DNA from 2 places in the Ottowia sp. SB7-C50 genome. Region 2 is predicted to be linked to the other one. Evidence: predicted binding sites of a transcription regulator. Region 2 holds the regulator's gene; the other holds the start of a gene.
The links. Region 2 encodes FNR, which switches genes on or off when oxygen is low (the NO sensors DNR and NnrR bind a similar motif). Its sites were predicted from a motif close to TTGATNNNNATCAA; they were not measured.
Positions count from the first base shown of each region.

Region 1: the regulator FNR is predicted to act here: its motif matches at 3,123-3,136, upstream of R0D99_RS11245 (cation-translocating P-type ATPase).

Region 1 is NZ_CP136995.1:2,364,561-2,370,508, forward strand. It holds gene ccoN (cytochrome-c oxidase, cbb3-type subunit I) at 1-523, opposite strand, end outside; gene ccoS (cbb3-type cytochrome oxidase assembly protein CcoS) at 591-728, opposite strand; gene R0D99_RS11245 (cation-translocating P-type ATPase) at 729-3,044, opposite strand; gene R0D99_RS11250 (universal stress protein) at 3,244-3,687, shown strand; gene R0D99_RS11255 (LapA family protein) at 3,811-4,407, opposite strand; gene R0D99_RS11260 (malonyl-CoA synthase) at 4,532-5,948, opposite strand, start outside.
Region 2 is NZ_CP136995.1:1,680,898-1,686,845, forward strand. It holds gene nuoN (NADH-quinone oxidoreductase subunit NuoN) at 1-1,093, shown strand, start outside; gene R0D99_RS08030 (DUF2818 family protein) at 1,096-1,404, shown strand; gene R0D99_RS08035 (NUDIX hydrolase) at 1,401-1,991, shown strand; gene R0D99_RS08040 (DUF1178 family protein) at 1,996-2,469, shown strand; gene fnr (fumarate/nitrate reduction transcriptional regulator Fnr) at 2,524-3,243, opposite strand; gene hemN (oxygen-independent coproporphyrinogen III oxidase) at 3,434-4,816, shown strand; gene R0D99_RS08055 (sulfite exporter TauE/SafE family protein) at 4,909-5,589, shown strand; partial or broken gene R0D99_RS08060 (sulfite exporter TauE/SafE family protein) at 5,630-5,948, opposite strand, start outside.

The DNA of each region.
Region 1 (5,948 bases), 680 kb from region 2:
GCGCCACCGCCAGGATGAAGCCGCCGTAGAACCAGTTGGCCACGTAGATGTGCTTGACGCGCCGCGTGCCGACGGTGCCGAAGAACACCACCGCGTACGCCACCCAGACCAGCGTGATCAGGATGTCGATCGGCCACTCCAGCTCGGCGTATTCCTTGCCGGTGGTGAAGCCGAGCGGCAGCGAGACCGCTGCGGCGACGATGATGAGTTGCCAGCCCCAGAAGGTGAAGGCCGCCAGCTTGTCGCTGAACAGGCGCACCTGGCAGGTGCGCTGCACCACGTAGTAGGAGGTGGCGAACAGACCGCAACCGCCAAACGCAAAGATCACCGCATTGGTGTGCAGGGGTCGCAATCGACCGTAGCTCAGCCAGGGAATCCCCAGATTCAGCTCGGGCCAGGCGAGCTGGGCAGCGATGATCACGCCGACCAGCATGCCCACCACGCCCCATACCACCGTCATGATGGCGAATTGTCTGACCACTTTGTCGTTATAGACCGTGGCCCGTGTATTGGCGAATGTCATTTCCACCTCTTCCTGATAAAACCTTCAGCAGTATCCCGACTCGTATTATGGTCGCGGTTGACGTACGTCAATCGTGATCGAGAATCCGCTCGCCTTCCCGGTCGACGTCGTCGAACTGGCCACGGTAGATGGCCCACCACAACGCCCCGAGGATAAAGAAAACCAGCACCACCGACAGCGGGATGAGCAGGTAAAGAATATCCATCTAGTGCACCTCGACCGGCTGCGTATCGGGCTTCGACAGCCGCAGCGCATTCAACACCACCACCAGCGAACTGGCCGCCATGCCCAGCCCGGCGGCCCAGGGCGGCATGTAGCCGGCCATGGCCAGCGGAACGCCGACCGCGTTGTAGGCCGCCGCCCAGCCGAGATTTTCTCTCACGATGCGCATGGTGCGGCGCGCCTTGGCGTGGCACATCGGTATCAGCGACAGGCGGTCGCCCAGCACGACGAAATCGGCCTGGGCGCGCGCCAGCGGCACCGACCGCCCGAAGGCAAACGACACGTCGGCGCCCGCCAGCACGGGGCCGTCGTTCAGGCCATCACCGACCATCGCCACGCTGGCGCCCGCCGCCTGTGCGTCGCGCAGGTCGGCCAGCTTGTCGTCGGGCAGGCAGCCGCCGCGCGCGTCGTCGATGCCGGCCAGCTGCCCCAGGCGCGCGGCCGCCTCCGGCCGGTCGCCAGACAGCAGCCGCACCGTGACGCCTTCGCGCCGCAGGGCCTCCACGCTGGCGCGCGCGTCGGGCCGCAGGTCTTCGCGCAGGTGAAAGCTCGCCAGCCACCCGTTCGAGTCGCTCAGATGGGTCGTCGGCCCCTGCGCCGCCAGGGCAGGCACGCCGCAGAACGCGGCTGAGCCCAGCCGCAAGTCGTTGAAGCTGCCATCTGCCTCGGCCACACGGGCCGTGACGCCCTGCCCCATCACCTCGTGCAGGTCCGTCAGCGCCGTCGCCGGGGCCGCGCCTTCGTCGCGCGCGGCGTCGACCATGGCCCGCGACAGGGGGTGAAGACTGGCCTGCGCCATGGCTGCGGCCAGCCCCAGCGCCTGCGCGCGGCCCACGCCCGGCCGAAGGCGCACCTCCTCCAGCACGAAGGCATCGCGCGTCAGCGTGCCGGTCTTGTCGAACACCACCGTGTCCACGTGCGACAGCGTTTCCAGCGCCTGCATGCGGCGCACCAGCACGCCATCGCGCGCCAGCGCGCCGGCACTGGCCAGCATGGCCGCGGGCGTGGCCAGCGACAGCGCGCACGGGCAGGTGACCACCAAAATCGCCACCGCAATCATCAGTGCGTGGCCCGGGTCGCTTGACCACCACCAGGCGCAAGACAGGCCGGCGGCGATCAGCACGAAGATCAGGAACGGCTTGGCCAGCCGATCGGCCAGCAACGCGATCTGCGGCTTGCTGGTGGACGCCTGCTCCATCAGCGCCACGATCTGCGCATAGCGCGTTTCACCGCCCACCTGTTCGACGCGCATGTCCACGGGCGAGGTCAGGTTGTGGCTTCCGGCCACCACGCGCTGCCCCTCGCCCCGCATCAACGGCGTCGATTCGCCCGTCAGCAGCGCCTCATCGGCCGACGTCTGCCCCTTCACCACCACGCCATCCGCCGGAAAGACTTCGCCGGGCAACACGCGCAGCAGGTCGCCCACGCGGATGCGGCGCACCGACACGCGCTCCCAGGCGCTGGCGGTACTCCACCGCTGCACGCTGTCGGGTAGGCGGTGCATCAGGGCTTCCAGCGCGCCTGCCGTCCGGTCGCGCAGACGCAATTCCAGCCAGCGCCCGGTCAACAGGAAGAACACGAACATCGTCAGCGAATCGAAATACACCTCGCGCCCGAACAGGCCGCCGGGCTCAAAGGTGCCGAGCGAGCTGACGACAAAGGTGATCAGCATGCCCAGTGCCACCGGCAAATCCATGCTGACGCGCCGCAGCTTCAGGTCCAGCAGCGCATTGCGAAAAAACGGCTGGCACGAAAACAGCACCACCGGCACCGACAGCACCCACTGCGCCCAGCGCAGCAGGTTGACCAGATCGGGCTCGATCTCTCCACTGGCGGTGAAGTACGTCGGCGTGGCGTACATCATCACCTGCATCATGCAAAGCCCGGCCACGCCCAGGCGCCACTGCATCTTGCGGGTCTCTGCCTGGCGCCGCTCGGTGGCGAAGGCGTCGTGCGCCGGCAGCGGGCGATAGCCGGTTCGCAGCACCGCCTGCATCCAGTCGGATGGCCGGGTGACACCTTCGTCCCACACCACGCGCCCGCGTTGGCTGGCCGCACTCACCTCGGCCTGGCGCACGCCCGGCGTCGCCCGCAGCGCCTGTTCGATGGTGCCGGCGCAGGCGGCGCAATGCATGCCTTCGAATACGACGCTGGATTCCCACAGCCCGGCGGTCCCCGCGTGGGACGACTTTTCAACCGGCCGGCTGAACTCCAGCCACTCGTCGCGTTCGTCCAGCAGCGTCCAGGCGCCCTCGCCCCGCGCCGGCTCCGCGCCAGGTGGCGACGCGAGTGCATCCAAGGCCCCCGCACCCGAAGAAATGACGCTTACAGCTTGCTTCACGGGGGCGACTGTACGCGTTCAGGCGCGTCGCCCATCTTGACGCGCGTCAATAACCCGACCCAGATGCCCTGTTAACTTAGGGTATCGTTCAGTTCGGTGCGTATCCTGGTCCGCAGGCCCGCCGCGCGCCCGTTAAGAATTTTTGAGGAGAACCACCATGTACACCCGCATTCTCGTTGCCACCGACGGCTCCAAGCTGTCCAAGAAAGCCGTCGACAGCGCCATCCAGCTGGCCGCCCTGTGCGGTGCAGAACTGATCGCGCTGAAGGTCGTGCCGCGCTATCCGCAAAGCTACTTCGAGGGCTCGATCCCGCTGTCGGCCGACGACGTGGCGCGGGTCGAAAAGCAATGGGCCGACGACGGCCAGAGCGTGCTCGACGGCGTCAAGAAAGCCGCCGAATCGAAGGGCGTCAAGGTCAAGGCCGTGCTGGCCAAGTCCGACGTCGTGTCCGACGCCCTGATCGCCGGTGCCAAGAAACACAAGGCCGACATCATCGTCATGGCATCGCATGGCCGCAAGGGCGTGAAGCGCCTGCTGCTTGGCAGCGAAACGCAGCAGGTGCTGACCCACTCCGAAATCCCGGTGCTGGTGCTGCGCTGATCGACAGCGGCCTGCTACTGCATTGATAGCTGGCAGCGCCGCCGTAGCGGCGCTGGAGCAGGTTTTTGGTATTGCGCCGCGGGAGGCGCCCGCGTTCAGCGCGGAACCGCGTCGCCCACCGGATCAGCACCCGGCGCCACCGCGGGCGCCTGTGGGGGGCAGCGCCGCCGTCACCGCAGGGCGCACCGTGGCGGGTGCGGGCACGTAGCCTGCCAGGCCTTCGCGCAGGCCCATTTCCAGCCGGTCCACCCGCGAATGCAGGTCGCGGTTATGGGTTTCCACCGCCTGCGCCAGGCGGGTGATCTCGGCATCCACCGGGCGGTCGCGCAGCCCCATTTCGGCGCGGTCGACGCGCGCCAGCGTTTCACGCGTGTGTGTGCCAATGACGTCCGACAGGCGCGTGATTTCCTTGTCCAGGTGCGCGCGCAAGTCGGTGAAGCGCGACGCCTCTGCCTTGTCGGCGAGTTCGCGCTGGGCCGACAGCTCTTTCGCGTGGCGGCGGGTTTCCATCAGCACGGTGCCCTGGGTGTAGGCGATCAGCGCGACGAACACCACGGACAGCAGCGCCATCAGCCCCAGCAGCACCAGGCCGAGCGGCGCGTGAACGTCGGCAAAGCCCAGTGTCAGGTTGGTGGGCGTGGTCATCGCCACCCAGTTCAGGCCGACAAAAATGACGATCGCCGCGCCGATCAGCAACAGCAGCAGAGATTTCAATGACATGGGAAATCCACTCAGGGTCGATGGCAAGGATCACCGGGGCGCGGCAAACCAGCCCCGGCAGCGTATTCGTCCGCAAGTGTAGCCCGCTGTGCGGCGCCGACCTGTCAGCGAACGTCGCCAACGATCACGGCTTGAACAGGCCCTGATAGCGGTCGCGCAGCAGGTTTTTCTGCACCTTGCCCATGGTGTTGCGCGGCAGTTCGGTTTCGACGAAGCAGCGCTTGGGAATCTTGAAATTGGCCAGTTGCGATTTCAGCTGGCCCATCAACGCGTCGCCGTCGAGCTGCGCGCCCGGTTTGGCGATGATGACCGCCACACCGACCTCGCCAAAGTCCGGGTGCGGCACGCCCACCACCGCACTCTCGGCCACGCCCGGCATGTCGTTCAGATAGCCCTCGATCTCGGCCGGATAGACGTTGTAGCCGCCGCTGATGATCAAGTCCTTGCTGCGGCCCACGATGGTGATGTAGCCGCGTTCGTCCTGCTTGCCGACGTCGCCCGTCTTGAAGAAGCCGTCGTCGGTGAATTCCTCTTGGGTCTTTTCGGGCATGCGCCAGTAGCCGCTGAAGACGTTGGGGCCTGCCACCTGGATGCCGCCGATCTCGCCCGCCGGCATGGTGGCGCCGTCGTCACCGCGCACCCGCACCTCGACACCCGGCAGCGGGAAGCCCACCGTGCCGCCGCGCCGTTCGGCCTGCCCGTTGAAACGGCCATCCGCACGGTAGGGGTTGCTGGTCAGCATGATGGTTTCGCTCATGCCATAGCGCTCCAGGATGGTGTGGCCGGTGCGCTCGCGCCACTCGTTGAAGGTTTCGATCAGCAAGGGCGCCGAGCCACTGATGAACAGCCGCATGCGCGCCGCCTGCGCCTGCGTCAGCGTGCTTTCACCCAGCATGCGCACGTACAGCGTGGGCACGCCCATGAACACGGTGGCGCGCGGCAGGTCGGCAATGACGCGCCTGGGGTCGAACTTGCCGTGCCACAGCATCTTCGATCCGTTCAGCAAGGCGCCATGAATGGCCACGAACAGGCCGTGCACGTGGAAGATGGGCAGCGCGTGGATCAGCACGTCGCCGGGCTGCCAGCCCCAGTAGTCCTTCAGCATGACGGCGTTCGACAGCAGGTTGCCATGCGACAGCATGGCGCCCTTGCTGCGGCCGGTAGTGCCGCTGGTGTACAGGATCGCCGCCAGGTCGTTCTCGCCGCGCTGCACCGGCGTCTGCTGGTCGCTGCAATGCGCCGCGCGCTCCAGCAGGCTGCCGGTGCGGTCGTCGTCCAGCGTGAACACGTGGCGCGTGCCCGCCTTGAAAGCGATCTGGCTGACCCACGAAAAATTCTTGCTGCTGCACACCACCACGGCCGGATCGGCATTGCCGATGAAGTATTCGATCTCGGCGCTTTGGTAAGCCGTGTTCAGCGGTAGAAAGACAAAGCCCGCCCGCAGCGTGGCCAGGTACAGCACCATGGCCTCCACCGATTTTTCGACCTGCACCGCCACACGCGGCGCCACCCCGTCAGCCGACTTGGGAATGTCGAGCGAC
Region 2 (5,948 bases):
GTATCTCGGCCTCGAATGCCTGACGCTGGCCAGCTACGCGATGGTCGCACTGCGCCGTGACCATGCCGTGTCGGTCGAGGCCGCCATGAAGTACTTCGTGCTGGGAGCCATGGCGTCGGGCTTCCTGCTGTACGGCCTGTCCATGCTCTACGGCGCCACCGGCACGCTGGACATTGGCGGACTGTTCAAGGCCGTATCTTCCGGGCAGATCCGGCACACCGTGCTGGTGTTCGGACTGGTGTTCGTCGTAGCTGGCGTGGCGTTCAAGTTCGGTGCCGTGCCTTTCCACATGTGGATTCCCGACGTGTATCAAGGCGCACCCACGGCGGTCACGCTGATGATCGGCGCGGCGCCCAAACTGGCGGCGTTTGCCATGGCGATCCGCCTGCTGGTCGAAGGCCTGTTGCCGCTCGCCTTCGACTGGCAGCAGATGCTGGGCCTGCTGGCCATCGCGTCGCTGCTCATCGGTAACCTGGCGGCCATTGCGCAAACCAACATCAAGCGCATGCTGGCGTATTCGACAATCTCCCACATGGGCTTCGTGCTGCTGGGTCTGATGGCGGGTGTGGTCAATGGCAACGCGCTGGCTGCGGCCAATGCGTACAGCTCGGCCATGTTCTACGTCGTGACCTACGTACTGACCACGCTGGCGGGTTTCGGCGTCATCCTGCTGCTGTCGCGCGAGGGGCATGAGAGCGAGGAGATCGCTGACTTCGCCGGACTCAACAGCCGCAGCCCGCTGTACGCCGGCATCATGGCGATTTGCCTGTTCTCGATGGCAGGGCTGCCGCCCTTGGTGGGTTTCCAGGCCAAGCTGTCGGTGCTGCAGGCACTGGTCAGCACGGGGCAGGGCGCCTACATCGGGCTGGCCGTGTTCGCCGTCATGATGTCCTTGATCGGCGCGTTCTACTACCTGCGCGTCATCAAGGTCATGTACTTTGACGATCCGGTGTCCGACGCCGCCCTCGATGCGCCGATGGACATGCGTGCCGTGCTCACGGCCAACGGCGCGTTGCTGCTGATTCTGGGCATCCTGCCTGGCGGATTGATGGCGCTGTGCGCCAAGGCCATCGTGCAGATGCTGGCCACCTGAGAATGAGTCAATCGGTTTCGATCTGGCTGCTCATTCTGCTGGCATTCGTTGCCGCCAACCTGCCGTTCGTCAACCAACGCCTGTTGACCGTGGTGCCGCTCAAGGCACCGGTCAAGAACCTGGCCTGGCGGCTCGCTGAATTGCTGTTCTGGTATGCGGTCGTCATCGGTATCGGCATGGCGATGGAGCGCGCGGTGGGGCAGAACCAGTCGCAAGGCTGGGAGTTCTACGCCGTCACCGGCGCCATGTTCCTGACGCTGGCGTTTCCGGGCTTCGTCTATCGCTATCTGGTGCGCCGGGGCGGCCGATGAGCGACCATCTGGCCGAGGTTCGCGTCGACGGGCGCGAAGTCCTCAAAGGGCACTTTCTCCACGCCTTCTGCGATCAAGTCAGACTGCCCGATGGCACAACGGCACAGCGCGAATACGTTGTTCACCCCGGCGCGGTGATGATCGTGCCGTTGCTGCAGACGGCCACGGGTTCGACCGAATTGGTGCTGGAGCGGCAGTATCGCTACCCTGTGCAGCAGGTGATGGTGGAGTTTCCCGCCGGCAAGCTCGATGCCGGCGAAACCACGCTCCGCTGCGCCCAGCGCGAGCTGCGTGAAGAAACCGGGTACACCGCCCGTGAATGGGCGCGTGCCGGCGTGCTGCATCCCGTAGTGTCCTACTCGACCGAATTCATCGAGATCTGGTTTGCCCGCGACTTGCAAGCGGGCGAACGCCGTCTGGACGAGGGCGAGTTTCTCGATGTGTTCACCTTGCCCGTCCACGAATTGATTGCCTGGTGTCGCGATGGCCAGGTCACCGACGCCAAGACGCTTATTGGGGCGCTCTGGCTGCAGAACGTGCAAAGCGGCGCCTGGAAGCTGGATTGGCAGGCAGCGGTGCCCGACTGACGCCATGAAAGTGCTCGACCTTCAATGCACGCACGGCCATGCTTTCGAGGGCTGGTTTTCGTCCGAGGACGACTTTCAGGACCAGCTCACGCGGCAGTTGCTGGCGTGCCCGATGTGCGGCGACAGCCAGGTCGTGAAGCTGCCCAGCGCGCCCCGGCTTAACCTGGGCTCGACGACCGCGCCGGCCACACCGTCGGCTCCCCCGTCCGCAGTACCGACCGAACGTTCCACGGCAGCGGTCATGCCAGCTGCGGCGATGCAGGCCGCCTGGCTGCAAATGGTGCGTCGCGTGGTGGCGTCTACCGAGGACGTGGGCGAACGCTTTGCCGAAGAGGCGCGCCGCATGCACTACGGCGAAGCGGCGGAGCGGGGGATTCGGGGCCAGGCCTCCATCGAGCAGACGGAAGAATTGCTGGACGAAGGCATTGTCGTGCTGCCGCTGCCTTTGCCGCCCGGCTTCAAGGACACGCTTCAGTAACTCTTGGTCTTGGTCGCCCTGCGAGGACGGCAGGGGCGGTGTGATGGCAGTCGCTCAGGCGCACGCCGGCGCGTTGACGATGGCGCGCAGCGCTTCCGTATCCACAATGCGCACGTGGCGCTGCTTCACTTCGACGATGCCTTCCTCGGCAAACTTCGAGAACGTGCGGCTCACGGTTTCGAGCTTCAGCCCCAGGTAGCTGCCGATTTCTTCGCGGGTCATCCGCAGCACCAGTTCGCTCTGGGAAAACCCGCGCGCATGCAGCCGCTGAACCAGGTTCAGCAGGAAGGCGGCCAGGCGCTCTTCGGCGCGCATGCTGCCCAGCAGCAGCATCACCCCGTGCTCACGCACGATCTCGCGGCTCATGATCTTGTGTACATGCGTCTGCAGGGCCGGCACCTGGCGCGACAACTCCTCGATGCGGTCGTACGGCATGACGCAGACTTCGGCGTCTTCCAGCGCCACGGCATCGCACGTATGTCGGTCGCCCACGATGCCGTCGAGGCCGATGATTTCTCCGGCCATCTGGAAGCCTGTCACCTGATCGCGGCCGTCCTCGGTGGCGATGCAGGTCTTGAAGAAGCCCGTGCGAATGGCATACAGCGCATTGAAAGTATCGCCGTTGGAGAACAGCGGCGATCCCCGCTTGATCTTGCGCCGCGTGGCGACCAGGTCGTCCAGCTTGCCCAGGTCGTCGCCCGACAGACCCATCGGCATGCATAGCTCGCGCAGGTTGCAGTTGGAGCAGGCGACTTTGATGGTTTGCGGCGTCATGCGGGCACGTGGGCAAGGTGGATCTTGAGCATCGTCAAGCAAGCCCATTTTAGGCCATGCGGTCGTTGCACCCCAAAGCCTTGATTCAACGCAAAAACCCGACGAATCCGCTCGGATACCTTGATCATTGTCAAGGCGCCAGCCGCTCGACACGGCGAAAGTTCGGGGTCAGGTTCAAAGGAAAAAAGCGATGACCGCCATCACCACCGGACTGCTGACCAAGTTCGACGTTCCCGGCCCGCGCTACACCTCGTATCCGACGGCAGACCGGTTCGTCGAGGCTTTTGGCGAGGCAGACTATGTGCAGGCGCTGGACCAGCGCCGCGCCGGCCCCGCGGCGCTGGCGTTGCCGTTGTCGCTGTACGTGCACATCCCGTTTTGTGAATCGCTGTGCTACTACTGCGCGTGCAACAAGATCATCACCAAGCACCATGAGCGCAGCGCACCTTATCTGCGCTATCTGAGCAAGGAGGTGGACCTGCACGTGCAACACCTGGGTGCGGGCCTGCCCGTCAGCCAGTTGCACCTGGGCGGCGGCACGCCCACCTTTTTCAGCGACGATGAACTGCGCGAGCTGATGTCCATGCTGCGCCGCAACTTCAGCCTGGTGCCGGGCGGTGAATACTCCATCGAGGTGGACCCGCGCACCGTGGACGAGGCACGCCTTGAAACGCTGGCGCGACTGGGTTTCAACCGCCTTAGCCTGGGTGTGCAGGATTTTGACCCGCTGGTCCAGAAGGCCGTGCACCGCATCCAGCCGGCCGACAAGGTGTTCGCGCTGGTCGATGCGGCGCGCCGCATCGGCTTTGAATCGATCAACGCCGACCTGATCTACGGGCTGCCCAAGCAGACGCCGGAGTCGTTCGAGCGCACGCTGGCGCAGGTGAGCGAACTGCGGCCGGACCGCATCGCGCTCTACGCCTATGCACACCTGCCGGAGCGCTTCAAGCCGCAGCGCCGCATCATCGCCATCGACCTGCCGGGTGCGGCCAACAAGGTCGCCATGCTGGCGCGCGCGCTGGCCGCCTTTGAAGCGGCCGGCTACGACTACATCGGCATGGACCACTTCGCCCTGCCCAACGACGCGCTGGCGGTCGCCAAGCGGCAGGGGCGGCTGCACCGCAACTTCCAGGGCTACAGCACGCAGCCGGATTGCGACCTGATCGGCCTGGGCGTGTCCGCCATCGGCAAGGTGGGGGCCACCTACAGCCAGAACGCCAAGTCGCTGGAGGAATACCAGGACCTGCTCGACCACGGGCATCTGCCGGTGGTGCGTGGCTTGGCGGTGTCGCGCGACGACCTGCTTCGCCGCGCCGTCATCATGGCGTTGATGTGCCAGGGCGAGGTGTTGTTCGAGTCGATCGAGCTGGCGCACCTCATCGACTTCCGCGATTACTTCGCTGCTGAGCTGGAAGCCTTGCGCGCCATGGAGGACCAGGGCCTGGTCAAGCTGAGCGATACCGGCATCCAGGTCACGGCCCTGGGCTGGTTCTTCGTGCGCGGCGTGGCCATGATGTTCGACAAGTACCTGCAGGCCGACCGCACGCGCGCCCGCTTCTCCAAGATCATCTGATGTCGCGCCGCGCCACAGGGGCAAGGCTTCGATGACAGAATGACGGCGAGCCTTTGTCGGCTCGCCTCTGGTTTTGCGTATCCACTGACTGCATGCAAGCTTCTCTTGCCGTGACCGCCCTTGTCATGGGCCTGGCGGGCGGCCCCCACTGTATTGCCATGTGTGGCGCGGCCTGCGCCGGCATCGGGCAGGCGGCGGCGCCGCGCGGCACGCAGGCCATCGGGATGTTCCAGGTGGGGCGCGTGGCGGGTTACGCCGCGCTGGGCGCGGTGGCCTCGGCCACCATGCAGGGGCTGGGCTGGCTGACGGTGCAGTCCGCCGCGCTGCGGCCGCTGTGGACCATGGTCCATGTCGCGGCCATCATGCTCGGCTTGTTGCTGCTGATCCAGGCGCGTCAGCCCGCGTGGCTGGAAACCGGCGCGCGCCGCGTGTGGGCCAGGGTGCGCTCGGCAACGCAGTCCATGGGCCTGGTGGCGCCGCTTGGCCTGGGCGTGGCTTGGGCCTTGTTGCCGTGCGGGCTGCTGTATTCGGCCGTGATGGTTGCGGCGCTGGCGGGCAGCGTGCCCGGCGGCGCGGCCGTCATGGCGCTGTTCGCGCTGGGGTCGGGCGTATCGCTGTGGGCCGGTCCGTGGCTGCTACTGAAGCTGGGCAACCGCACAGACAGGCCATGGGGCATGCGCCTGGCGGGTCTGGCGCTGCTGCTGACCGCCGGCTGGGGCTTGTGGATGGGCCTGGTGCACGATCAGGCGCCCTGGTGTGTCGTGCCGCGCTGACTGAGCGCGCTGGCGCACGTCCTGCCCACGGCTGCGGCCATCAACCCGCCAGCGCCGACAGCCCCTTGTTCAGCATGTAGACCGACAGCACAGCCAGCACGACCGCGAAGGCGCGCTTGAGCTTCTTGACCGGCAGCGTGTGCGCGGCCTTGGCGCCCACCGGCGCCATCAGCACGCTGCAGCACGCGATGACCACCAGCGCAGGCAGCCACAGATAACCGAACGAATAGGGCGGCGTGTCGGTCAGCCCTTGCCCCGCGACGACGTAGCCCGCCACGTTGGCCAGCGCAATCGGAAAGCCCAGCGCAGCGCTGGTGGCCACCGCGTTGTGGATGGCGACGTTGCACCAGGTCATGAAG